3 regions of the Priestia sp. LL-8 genome follow, and region 2 is predicted to be linked to each of the others. Evidence: riboswitches for the same ligand, from Rfam matches in the RefSeq annotation. Region 2 holds a riboswitch; each other region holds the start of a gene.
What was found. Region 2 has a riboswitch for thiamine pyrophosphate ahead of thiM (hydroxyethylthiazole kinase). Riboswitches for the same ligand answer to the same signal wherever they lie in the genome.

Region 1 (3,282 bases), 1.6 Mb from region 2:
TTAAGGTAGAAATAAATTCCTTATGGTACACTTAAAGAAGAATTTATGAAACGGAGCGATATGATGAAAGCCATAAACTTAATCTCAATTGCCTTTGGTGCTATCGCTGGTACATATGCACGTTATTTTCTAAATCTTTCCTTATTATATACGGGGTATCCAATAGGAACAGTAATTGAAAACCTATTAGGTAGCTTCATATTAGGACTATTAACGGGATTTTTTGCATGGAAACAGCCAAAGGAATGGATCAAGCTTGGACTAGGCGTGGGCTTATGCGGCGGTTTTACCACGTATTCAACGTTTGCAGGAGACTTCGTTTCTCTCACTCAGCATTATTTATGGGGTGGAGCCATTTATTTCATTGTCTCTTTAGTAGGTGGAATCCTTTTTGCTTTAGCAGGCTATCTATGCGGTGAAGCGGCAGGAAAAAATTTAGTAAAAGTACATGAGGTGAAGTAAATGAGCATAGTGAGCTTGGCACTTGGGGGGGCAGCTGGAGGCATATGCCGTTATCTTTTGGGATTAAAGGTTACAAAAACAGCTTCAAATCCTCCTTTTCCAGTATCAATGCTGTTTGTTAACTTGCTTGGTGCGTTTGGACTTGGTCTTTTTTACGGTAGTTATTATGGAAAGGTTCCGAGTCATGCTTATAATGATTCAATATTTCTAATGATCGGCATTGGTTTTTTCGGGGCTTTTACCACTTTTTCAACGTTTAGTGTGGAAACCGTGCAGTTAATTCGAGAAAAATCTTATCAGAAAATGTTGGTGTACGTGGGGATTTCAGCATTTGGAACAATTGGTTTATTTACAGTCGGTTTACTGGCAGGAACGTTTTTATTTAAATAAAGAGAACGTTTCTAGTAGTTTCTAGTAGGGAAAAACAAAAAGACGGAGAAGTAGAGAATGGATAGAAAAGCAGAAGTTTGGAAATACATTTTGTTGATTGTGGCTGTTGCAGGTCAGATCATCGGTTTTTTATTTTTATTTATAAATGTTGTGGCGGCATTTATTTTTTACGGTTTTTATATTCTAACTTTTATTATGTTACTCCTGCTGTTTATATGGGATCGGAAAAAGGAAAAAGACAAAGAAGAATTTGACGACTATACCGATTACTAACCATATAAAAAGCAGAATGGTGCGGTGCGCCGGGCCTCTTAGTAAAGAAGCTTAAAAGATACATCTATAAAAGGAAGAGAGCCGTAAGAGCATAAAGAGATATTGTATTTACATCTAGTTGTGTTATAATTTTAAGTGCAAAAACAAAATCAATAAATAGCAATCACTAGGGGAGCTTTTTGAAGCTGAGACGAATGTATTTCGGACCCTTTGAACCTGATCTGGTTTGTACCAGCGTAGGGAAGTGGCGATCATGTTTACATAACGATACATGCTAACCACTCTACGTTGTAGGGTGGTTTTTTTGTATGTAATAAAGCCCTCTACACAAGATAAAGTGATTGAAATTTCTCTTTATTCTGAATGGAAAGGTTTCGATCATATGGATATTCCTAAATTTCATGTCATTACAACAGATAAGCAGCCAATTGAAGAGGTTCGGGACATTTTAACGGCTATCGTGCCTTTTGCGGGTGCCATTCATATTAGAGAAAAAAAGAAAACGGCAAAGCAGATTCAATGTTTACTAGAAAGCCTGCCATTTTGTCGCTCTAAAATGATTGTAAATGACCGAGTTGATGTAGCGCATGCTTTAAAAGCAAAAGGGGTGCAGCTTGCCTATCATAGTTTAGACGTTTCGTGCGTTAGAGACGCATTTCCTTCTCTTATTGTCGGAAAATCAGTTCACTCTGTGGAAGAAGCTCTAGAAGCTGAAAAAGATGGAGCTCACTATATTCTATACGGACATATTTATTCAACTCATTCAAAAAAAGAATTAAAAAGCCGAGGGATAGCAGCGTTAAAAGAAGTAGTAGACGCTGTGAAGATACCAGTTATTGCGATTGGTGGAATTACACCTGTAAATGCCAAAGAGGTGCTGCAAACAGGAGCACACGGTATAGCTGTGATGTCTGGTGTCATGCTTGCGCAAGATCCGCTTAAAGCAATCAAACAATATTCTCATATATGGACATCTGGAGGTGGAGAAAATGAAGCAGCATTATGATGTACTGTTAGTCGGAGGAGGCATAATTAGCTCTTCTATCGCTTATCATTTGTCAAAACAAGGAGCGTCAGTAGCCATTCTTGAGCGCAATCAAATTGGTTGTGAAGCTTCAAGTGCAGCTGCTGGTATTTTAGGTGCTCAAGCTGAAATTGATGAAGAAGGTCCTCTTTTAGACCTTGCTATTAAGAGCAGAAGTATGTTTCCTGAACTGGTGAAGGAACTAAAAGAAAAAACGGCAATCGACGTAGAGCTTATTCAAAAAGGCTTATTAAAAGTCGCTGTAACAGAAGAAGATGCACACGTATTAAAGAAAAAAGCCGATCAGCATCATCAATGGGACAAAGATGTAAGATGGATCGACGTAAAAGAAGCGCGGTTGTTAGAACCGGGGCTCTCTCCAGACATATACGGAGCCATTACAATACCTGGAGACGGCCAGCTAGCTCCGGCTAAGTTAACACATGCTCTTGCTCATGGAGCCTTGTATCACGGAGCAGATGTATTTGAATACTGTGACGTTCATTCTCTTATTACGGAAAATGAAACAGTAAAAGGTGTACAGACGTCTAAAGGCTCTTTTTATGGAGAAAAAGTAGTGATCGCAGCAGGCTCATGGGCTAAACGTTTTATTTCTTCTGAACATTTAGGTCAGGTATTTCCTGTAAAAGGAGAGTGTATTGCTCTTCAAAGTCATAAGCCGCTGCTTTCTAAAACGATTTTTTTAGATGAAGGTTTTTATTTAGTTCCAAAGGCTGGTGGAAGAATCGTAATCGGGGCAACTAAGCTGCAGCATGATTTTACTAAGACCGTTTCTGCACAAGGTATTCAATTTCTGCTGGATAAAGCTGCTGTGCTTCTGCCGGCTATTAAAGAAGCCACATTTGAAAAAGCATGGGCAGGTCTTCGTCCACAAACAAATGATGGCTGGCCTTATTTAGGAGAGCATCCTGAAATAGCGAATCTACACATGGCGTTTGGCCACTACCGAAACGGTATTTTATTAAGTGCTGCAACTGGAAAAATTATGGCTGATGCTTTGGTAGGGAAAGAGCCGAATCATTCATTTTTTACATCATTTCAGCTAACGAGAGTAATGGAGGGAGTTCATTGAATCTAATCATTAATGGTAAGACCGTTACTGTTGGAGATGA
Region 2 (3,282 bases):
TTTTATTTATCTTCGATTGAGGAACATAAAAAGTAATAAAGGAGATGGATAAAATGAATGAACAAAAAATTGCTAAAAAAGTAAATGAAGTATTAGAAGGAAATCGTGTAGGAACATTAGCCACAGTTGTAAACAACAAACCCCACTCTCGCTATATGACATTTTTCAGCGATGAAGATGGTATCGCTCTTTACACACCAACAAATATCAATACACATAAGGCAGAAGAAATCGAAGCCAATCCGAACGTGCACGTACTATTGGGCTACAGTGGCGAAGGATATGGCGATCAATACTTAGAATTATCTGGGACAGCTGTTCTTCGTACCGGTGATCAATTAAAAGGACGTATATGGAACGATCACATGAAAGAATGGTTTGACGGTCCAAATGACCCTGAGTATGTTGTTCTTGAAATTACGCCAAGCGAAATTCGCTTTATGAATGAAGGCGAAGAAACTCCTCAAACTGTTCAGCTATAATAAAAAAAGCGCACACTGTGCGCTTTTTTTATTTTCCTACCGCTTCTTTCAATTGAGCTGCTTTTTCTTTTGGAGACGCTGCTAAGCTAATCGCGGTAATAATAGAAACGCCATCTGCACCTGCTTCTACTACTTGTTTGGCATTTTCAGGCGTGATGCCACCGATTCCTACAATTGGAAAGTCAATATTCTGGTTTCGCACTTCTTCAATTAATTTTGTACCTTGTACTGCTTTTGCGTCTTTTTTTGTAGAAGTAGGAAAAACAGGTCCCATTCCTACATAATCCGCCCCGTCTTTTATCGCTTGCTGCAGCTCTTGTACATTATGAACAGAGACGCCCACAATTCCTTTTCCTATTTTTTCTCGAACAATATGAGCTTTTTCATCTTCTTGTCCAATATGAACGCCATCTGCTTGTAAGCGGATCGCTAAGTCAAGATCATCATTCACAACAAAAGGAACGCTGTGCTGCTGACAAATTTGCTGAAGTTCTTTCGCCAGCTGATATTTCGCTTCTCCTGTTAAGGCACCCTCGCCTTTTTCACGAAATTGAAACACGGTAACGCCGCCTTCAATTGCTTCTTTTAATACTTCTTTCGGATCTTTTTTACAGTTATTGCTGCCCATTATAAAATAAACTTGCAGCAGCTTTTTGATTTCTTCGTTTGTCATTTTCCGGCTCCTTTTAACGTTGATGTACTCTTGCATATGATTCAATATCCTGCCCAGATAAAAGATGAAGCTGGTTTAACAGCTCAATTTGAAAGCTTCCCGGCCCTTCTTCACCTTTTTTCGCTGCGGCGATTTCACCTGCCACTCCGTAAAAACTTAAAGCAGCAACGCTTGCCTCGACATATTCTTTGTCTACAGCAGCGAAAGCTCCTATAATTGATGTCAACAGACATCCAGTCCCCGTCACTTTAGTAAATAACGGGTGACCGTTGTCTACTGTATACGTTGTGTTTCCATCCGTGATTACATCTTGTTTACCCGTAATAACAATCACTGTATCTAATTTGTTCGCCGCTTTCTCAGCAAGTTCAATGACGTCTCCTTGCCCTTCTAATGAATCAACGCCTTTAATGAGCCATGACTCGCCTACTACATTCGCAACTTCAGCAGCGTTACCACGAATAACTGCAATATTTAATTCTTCTACAAGCTGACGTGCTACTTCTGTACGAAACGGTGTCGCTCCGGCTCCTACAGGATCGAAAATAACCGGCACGCCATTTTCATTTGCTGATTTTCCTGCTATTCTCATTGCTTCTACTTCTTGAGCCGTCAGTGTACCCATATTTAAGACAAGCGCTCCGGCGATTCGAGCCATATCAGCCACTTCTTCCTTCGCATAAGCCATAACAGGTGACGCTCCTAGGGCAAGCAGTCCATTTGCTGTAAAATTGGTTACCACAACATTCGTAATATTATGAATAAGCGGACTTAAGTCTCTTACTTTTTCTAATTGAGCTGAAATTTTACTAATATCCATGTTCTCTCACTCTTTTCATTTAGTTTTAACACTGCAAAAAAAGACAAAAAAGCACCTTGCATGCGCAAAGTGCTTTGGTATGTACTCACATTCCCTGCGCTGGCATTATCCAACAGGTTCAAATGGTCAACAGGCGCCCCTGTACTCTCAGCCTGCCCCGCGCAAGCTCCCATACTATTCTTGTTACGTTTAAAGTTTACTATTAACCCTTTTTATTTGCAACCATTTCACTGTTTTGCCGATAAAATAAAGCTTCGCTATAGGCTGAGTGGTGTTGTAAATCTTACAGCTTTACTAAAAGCATCATTAAAAGACCTCCAGTAAGCTACTGGAGGTCTTCTATCCCCTAAAAATTCTATCATTTTTCCTTCTCGTTATTTCTCTTGAATCGCTTGATTTCTCACAGCTGTTTTTCGGTCCTTCCCTGCTCTTAAAGATAAAAGAAAACAAAGCAGCAGTACAAGTGCAGCTGATACGTACGGATAATTAATGTTTATATCAAAGAGAAAGCCTGCGACAACGGGTCCAATAATATTCCCAAGACTTGTATAAGCAGAATTTAGTCCGGCTACATACCCTTGGTCGTCTTGTGCCATCATCGACATTTGCGTGCTGATTGCCGGACGTAAAATATCTGTTGCTAAAAAGACGATAAATGTTACAACAATAATAAGCCAGTACGTGTGCACAAATAGCGTAAGTAAAATAAAAAGTCCCGTCATCATCAAGCAAAACGAAATCACTCTTTTTTCACCGAACTTATTTAAAATCCAGCCAAAAATCGTAACCTGCACAACAGCCCCTGCAATAGAGCCAAACGTAATAACAAACGCAATATCTTTTGGCGTAAAGCTAAATTTATGATCCACAAATAGTGAAAAGATCGTTTCATAATTGGATAATCCAAACGATGTCACAAAAACGATAATTAAACTCAAAAAATAAGGTTCTTTATAGGAATTCATAAGCTGCAGTAGCAGACGCTCTTGCTTTGGATTTTCGTTGCTTACAGAATCTTGTACAGGGCGGGACTCTGGCAAAACAAACAGCGTAATCACTGCTGCTAAGCCCCCTGCTACTGCGGCCATATAAAACGGTACGCGCATGCCGTATTCAGCTAAAAAGCCCCCGATACCGGGCCCAATAATAAATCCTGTTGTAATCGCCGCCGTCACATAGCCCATTCCTTTAGCACGTTCTTTAGCAGACGTCACGTCCGCTGTATAGGCCATAACAGCAGGCATAATAAGCGCGGCCCCGACCCCGCCTAGCATTCTCGATACAAATAATAAGAGAGGTGTACTCAC
Region 3 (3,282 bases), 1.7 Mb from region 2:
GCATGAGCAGCAATTTTGTAGGTAATAACCCCTTCTCGAACGTCTTCTTTATTTGGAAGACCTAAGTGTTCTTTTGGCGTTACGTAGCAAAGCATAGCTGTCCCAAACCATCCAATCATTGCAGCACCAATACCTGATGTAATATGGTCATAGCCTGGAGCGATGTCGGTTGTAAGCGGTCCAAGAGTATAGAAGGGAGCTTCTTGGCATATTTCCATTTGTTTATCTACATTTTCTTTGATAAGGTGCATAGGGACGTGTCCAGGACCTTCAATCATAACTTGTACATCGTGTTTCCAAGCAATTTTAGTTAGTTCGCCAAGCGTTTCTAATTCACCGAACTGTGCCTCATCATTAGCATCTGCAATGGAACCAGGACGTAGCCCATCGCCAAGGGAAATAGAAATATCGTATGCTTTACAGATTTCACAGATTTCTTCAAAGCGAGTATATAAAAAGTTCTCTTCATGATGAGCTAAACACCACTGCGCCAAGATGGATCCTCCGCGTGAAACAATACCTGTCGTACGTTTCGCTGTTAGAGGAATATAGCGTAAAAGAACACCTGCGTGAATAGTAAAGTAATCAACACCTTGTTCTGCTTGTTCAATTAATGTATCGCGGTATGCTTCCCACGTTAGATCTTCTGCTACGCCTTTTACTTTTTCAAGCGCTTGGTAAATAGGAACGGTCCCTACAGGAACAGGCGAGTTGCGGATAATCCATTCGCGTGTTGTATGGATATCTTTTCCTGTTGATAAATCCATAATTGTATCGGCTCCCCAACGCGTTGCCCATGTCATTTTTTCTACTTCATCTTCAATAGCTGAACGAATAGCTGAATTTCCGATATTAGCATTAATTTTTACATGGAATTTGCGGCCGATAATCATCGGTTCGCTCTCAGGGTGATTGATATTATTAGGGATAATCGCACGTCCTCTTGCTACTTCTTCACGCACAACTTCAGGATCCATCTGTTCACGAATAGCGATAAACTCCATTTCGGGCGTGATGACTCCTTTTTTCGCATAGTGCATTTGCGTTACATTTTGATTTTTTTTTGCGCGCAGCGGTAAACGACTAGTGTTAAAGCGCTCGTACTGATCTCTTGGATCACCATCATAATAACCGTTATCCTGTGGCTGAACAGTACGGCCTTGATATGTTTCTACATCGTTTCGTTCTGCAATCCACTTTTCGCGCAGAGCCGGTAATCCTTTTTGTAAATTAATTTCATAACGGGGATCTGTATAAACACCGCTCGTGTCGTATACACGTACGGGACTATTTTCTTCTTCACCAAAAGATCCTGTAGTAGGAGACTGATGAATTTCACGCATAGGTACTTTAAGGTCTTCTCTGGATCCTTGGACATATACTTTGTGACTGTTTGGAAAAGGCTTTTTCATAGAAACTGATACATTTTGTTTTGACATTACATATTCCTCCGGTTTCGCATAAAGTGTAGCTATACCGAACCATAAAAAAATCGGGTTCTGTGATAGACAGAACCCGATGGAATAGGCGAAAAAAGAATAAACATATACTATTCTTTTCAAGACTACTTCCCTCCGCTGGTATAACCCAAATCAGGTTCAAAGGGTTAAAGAGTTTTATTGCACTCTTCTCTCAGTCTGAGCTATCAGACACCCCTAGTAGAAATAACATTCGAATTATTCAATTTACGGCTTAAGTTTACCATCATTCGGTAAAAAATCAACCCTTAATATAAAAAAGCTAGACAATTAGCGTTGTCTAGCAGCGTCGATTGCAATTACAATAGCTGTAATAATATGCATGATAAATCCTAAAAATGGAATCCAAGCAACCAGTGAGGTAACAAGCCCTAGTATGTTTCCATAAGCAGATAACCCGCGTCTATTCGCTAAAATGAGTGTGATAGCATGAAGAATAAATCCAATAAAAAGAGGGGTATAACTAAAGCCCATAACAATCCCAGCGCCAATTAAAGGAATTCCGAGTAACGCTTCATACCCAGCAGTAACCCATTTCATTGTACGTACATTTCCATTCATAGTAAAAAGCCTCCTAAAAAAGATACTATTATATACGAGAAAAGAGAGAAAAAAGTTTCAAATTACTTAGGGGATATGTCGTATAAGCAAGCACTAGTTGATTAAAATGATAGATGACAGTAAAGGGTATGGAAAAAACATAATGATTTAGTCATTTTTTCACACCAAAGAAAAATAGTCTAGATGATTCATTTTTAGCTAAGGGCCCGGAATGTATACCGAACACAGCGACTGCTTTTTAAAACAAATAAAAGCTGATATCTTGTTTTTGGGTTCTAGCATGTAAGGTTTTTATTACAAATTATTAAAGATTCTTATCTTTTTGCAAATACACATTGTATTTCATAGTTTTAACAATTATGATAAAAAAGCAAGTGTCAAAATAGGAAAATAGTTGAGCATGTAAAACGAAGCGATAAGCTTATTAATTTGAAAGAAAGGCAAGGTATATAGCTTTATGTGGGAAATTATTGTAGCAATCATTTTAGGGATTGTAGAAGGTTTAACAGAGTTTGCTCCTGTTTCGTCAACTGGGCATATGATTATTGTGGATGACCTGTGGTTGAATTCAAAAGAATTATTTTCATCTCCAGTAGCTAATACATTTAAAATTGTTATTCAGCTAGGGTCGATCTTAGCAGTAGTTGTTATTTTTAAAGATCGTTTTATTAATTTATTAGGATTGGGAAAAAAACCAGCTGCTCCAATTGGACCGACAAATCGCTTGAATTTAATGCAGGTAATTGTTGGTCTGTTACCCGCAGGAGTGTTAGGACTTTTGTTTGATGATTACATTGATGAACATTTGTTTTCTTTAAATACGGTGCTAATTGGCTTAGTGGTTGGAGCTGTATTAATGATTCTAGCAGATTTGTTTGGACCTAAACGTCCGCGTGTAGAGACGGTGGACCAAATGTCTTATGGACAAGCACTAGGTATAGGACTGTTTCAATGTATTGCTCTTTGGCCAGGTTTTTCTCGTTCAGGCTCAACGATTTCAGGAGGGGTTCTTCTTGGAATGAGCCATAAGGCAGCCGCAGATTTTACATTTATTATGGCAGTGCCAATCATGGCAGGAGCAAGCGGACTTTCATTGATTAAAAACTGGCAGTACTTCACATCAGATGCACTACCGTTTTTTATTGCCGGTTTTATCAGCGCCTTTATTTTTGCGCTGGTATCCATTCGCTTTTTCCTAAAATTAATTAATCGCATCAAATTAGTGCCATTTGCAATTTATCGA

Region 1: linked by a shared signal. The riboswitch ahead of U9R83_RS02800 (thiamine phosphate synthase) and the one ahead of thiM (hydroxyethylthiazole kinase) in region 2 are both predicted to bind thiamine pyrophosphate.
Region 3: linked by a shared signal. The riboswitch ahead of thiC (phosphomethylpyrimidine synthase ThiC) and the one ahead of thiM (hydroxyethylthiazole kinase) in region 2 are both predicted to bind thiamine pyrophosphate.

The regions. Positions count from the first base shown of each region.
Region 1 covers NZ_JAZAQH010000001.1:525,897-529,178, forward strand. Annotated here, with positions in the region: gene U9R83_RS02785 (fluoride efflux transporter FluC) at 46-462, shown strand; gene crcB (fluoride efflux transporter CrcB) at 463-852, shown strand; gene U9R83_RS02795 (hypothetical protein) at 910-1,125, shown strand; TPP riboswitch at 1,284-1,385, shown strand; gene U9R83_RS02800 (thiamine phosphate synthase) at 1,508-2,131, shown strand; gene thiO (glycine oxidase ThiO) at 2,115-3,242, shown strand; gene thiS (sulfur carrier protein ThiS) at 3,239-3,282, shown strand, end outside.
Region 2 covers NZ_JAZAQH010000001.1:2,091,765-2,095,046, reverse strand. Annotated here, with positions in the region: gene U9R83_RS10610 (pyridoxamine 5'-phosphate oxidase family protein) at 54-482, shown strand; gene thiE (thiamine phosphate synthase) at 511-1,155, opposite strand; gene thiM (hydroxyethylthiazole kinase) at 1,169-1,975, opposite strand; TPP riboswitch at 2,050-2,158, opposite strand; gene U9R83_RS10595 (MFS transporter) at 2,350-3,282, opposite strand, start outside.
Region 3 covers NZ_JAZAQH010000001.1:422,263-425,544, forward strand. Annotated here, with positions in the region: gene thiC (phosphomethylpyrimidine synthase ThiC) at 1-1,439, opposite strand, end outside; TPP riboswitch at 1,553-1,667, opposite strand; gene U9R83_RS02295 (hypothetical protein) at 1,749-2,039, opposite strand; gene U9R83_RS02300 (undecaprenyl-diphosphate phosphatase) at 2,497-3,282, shown strand, end outside.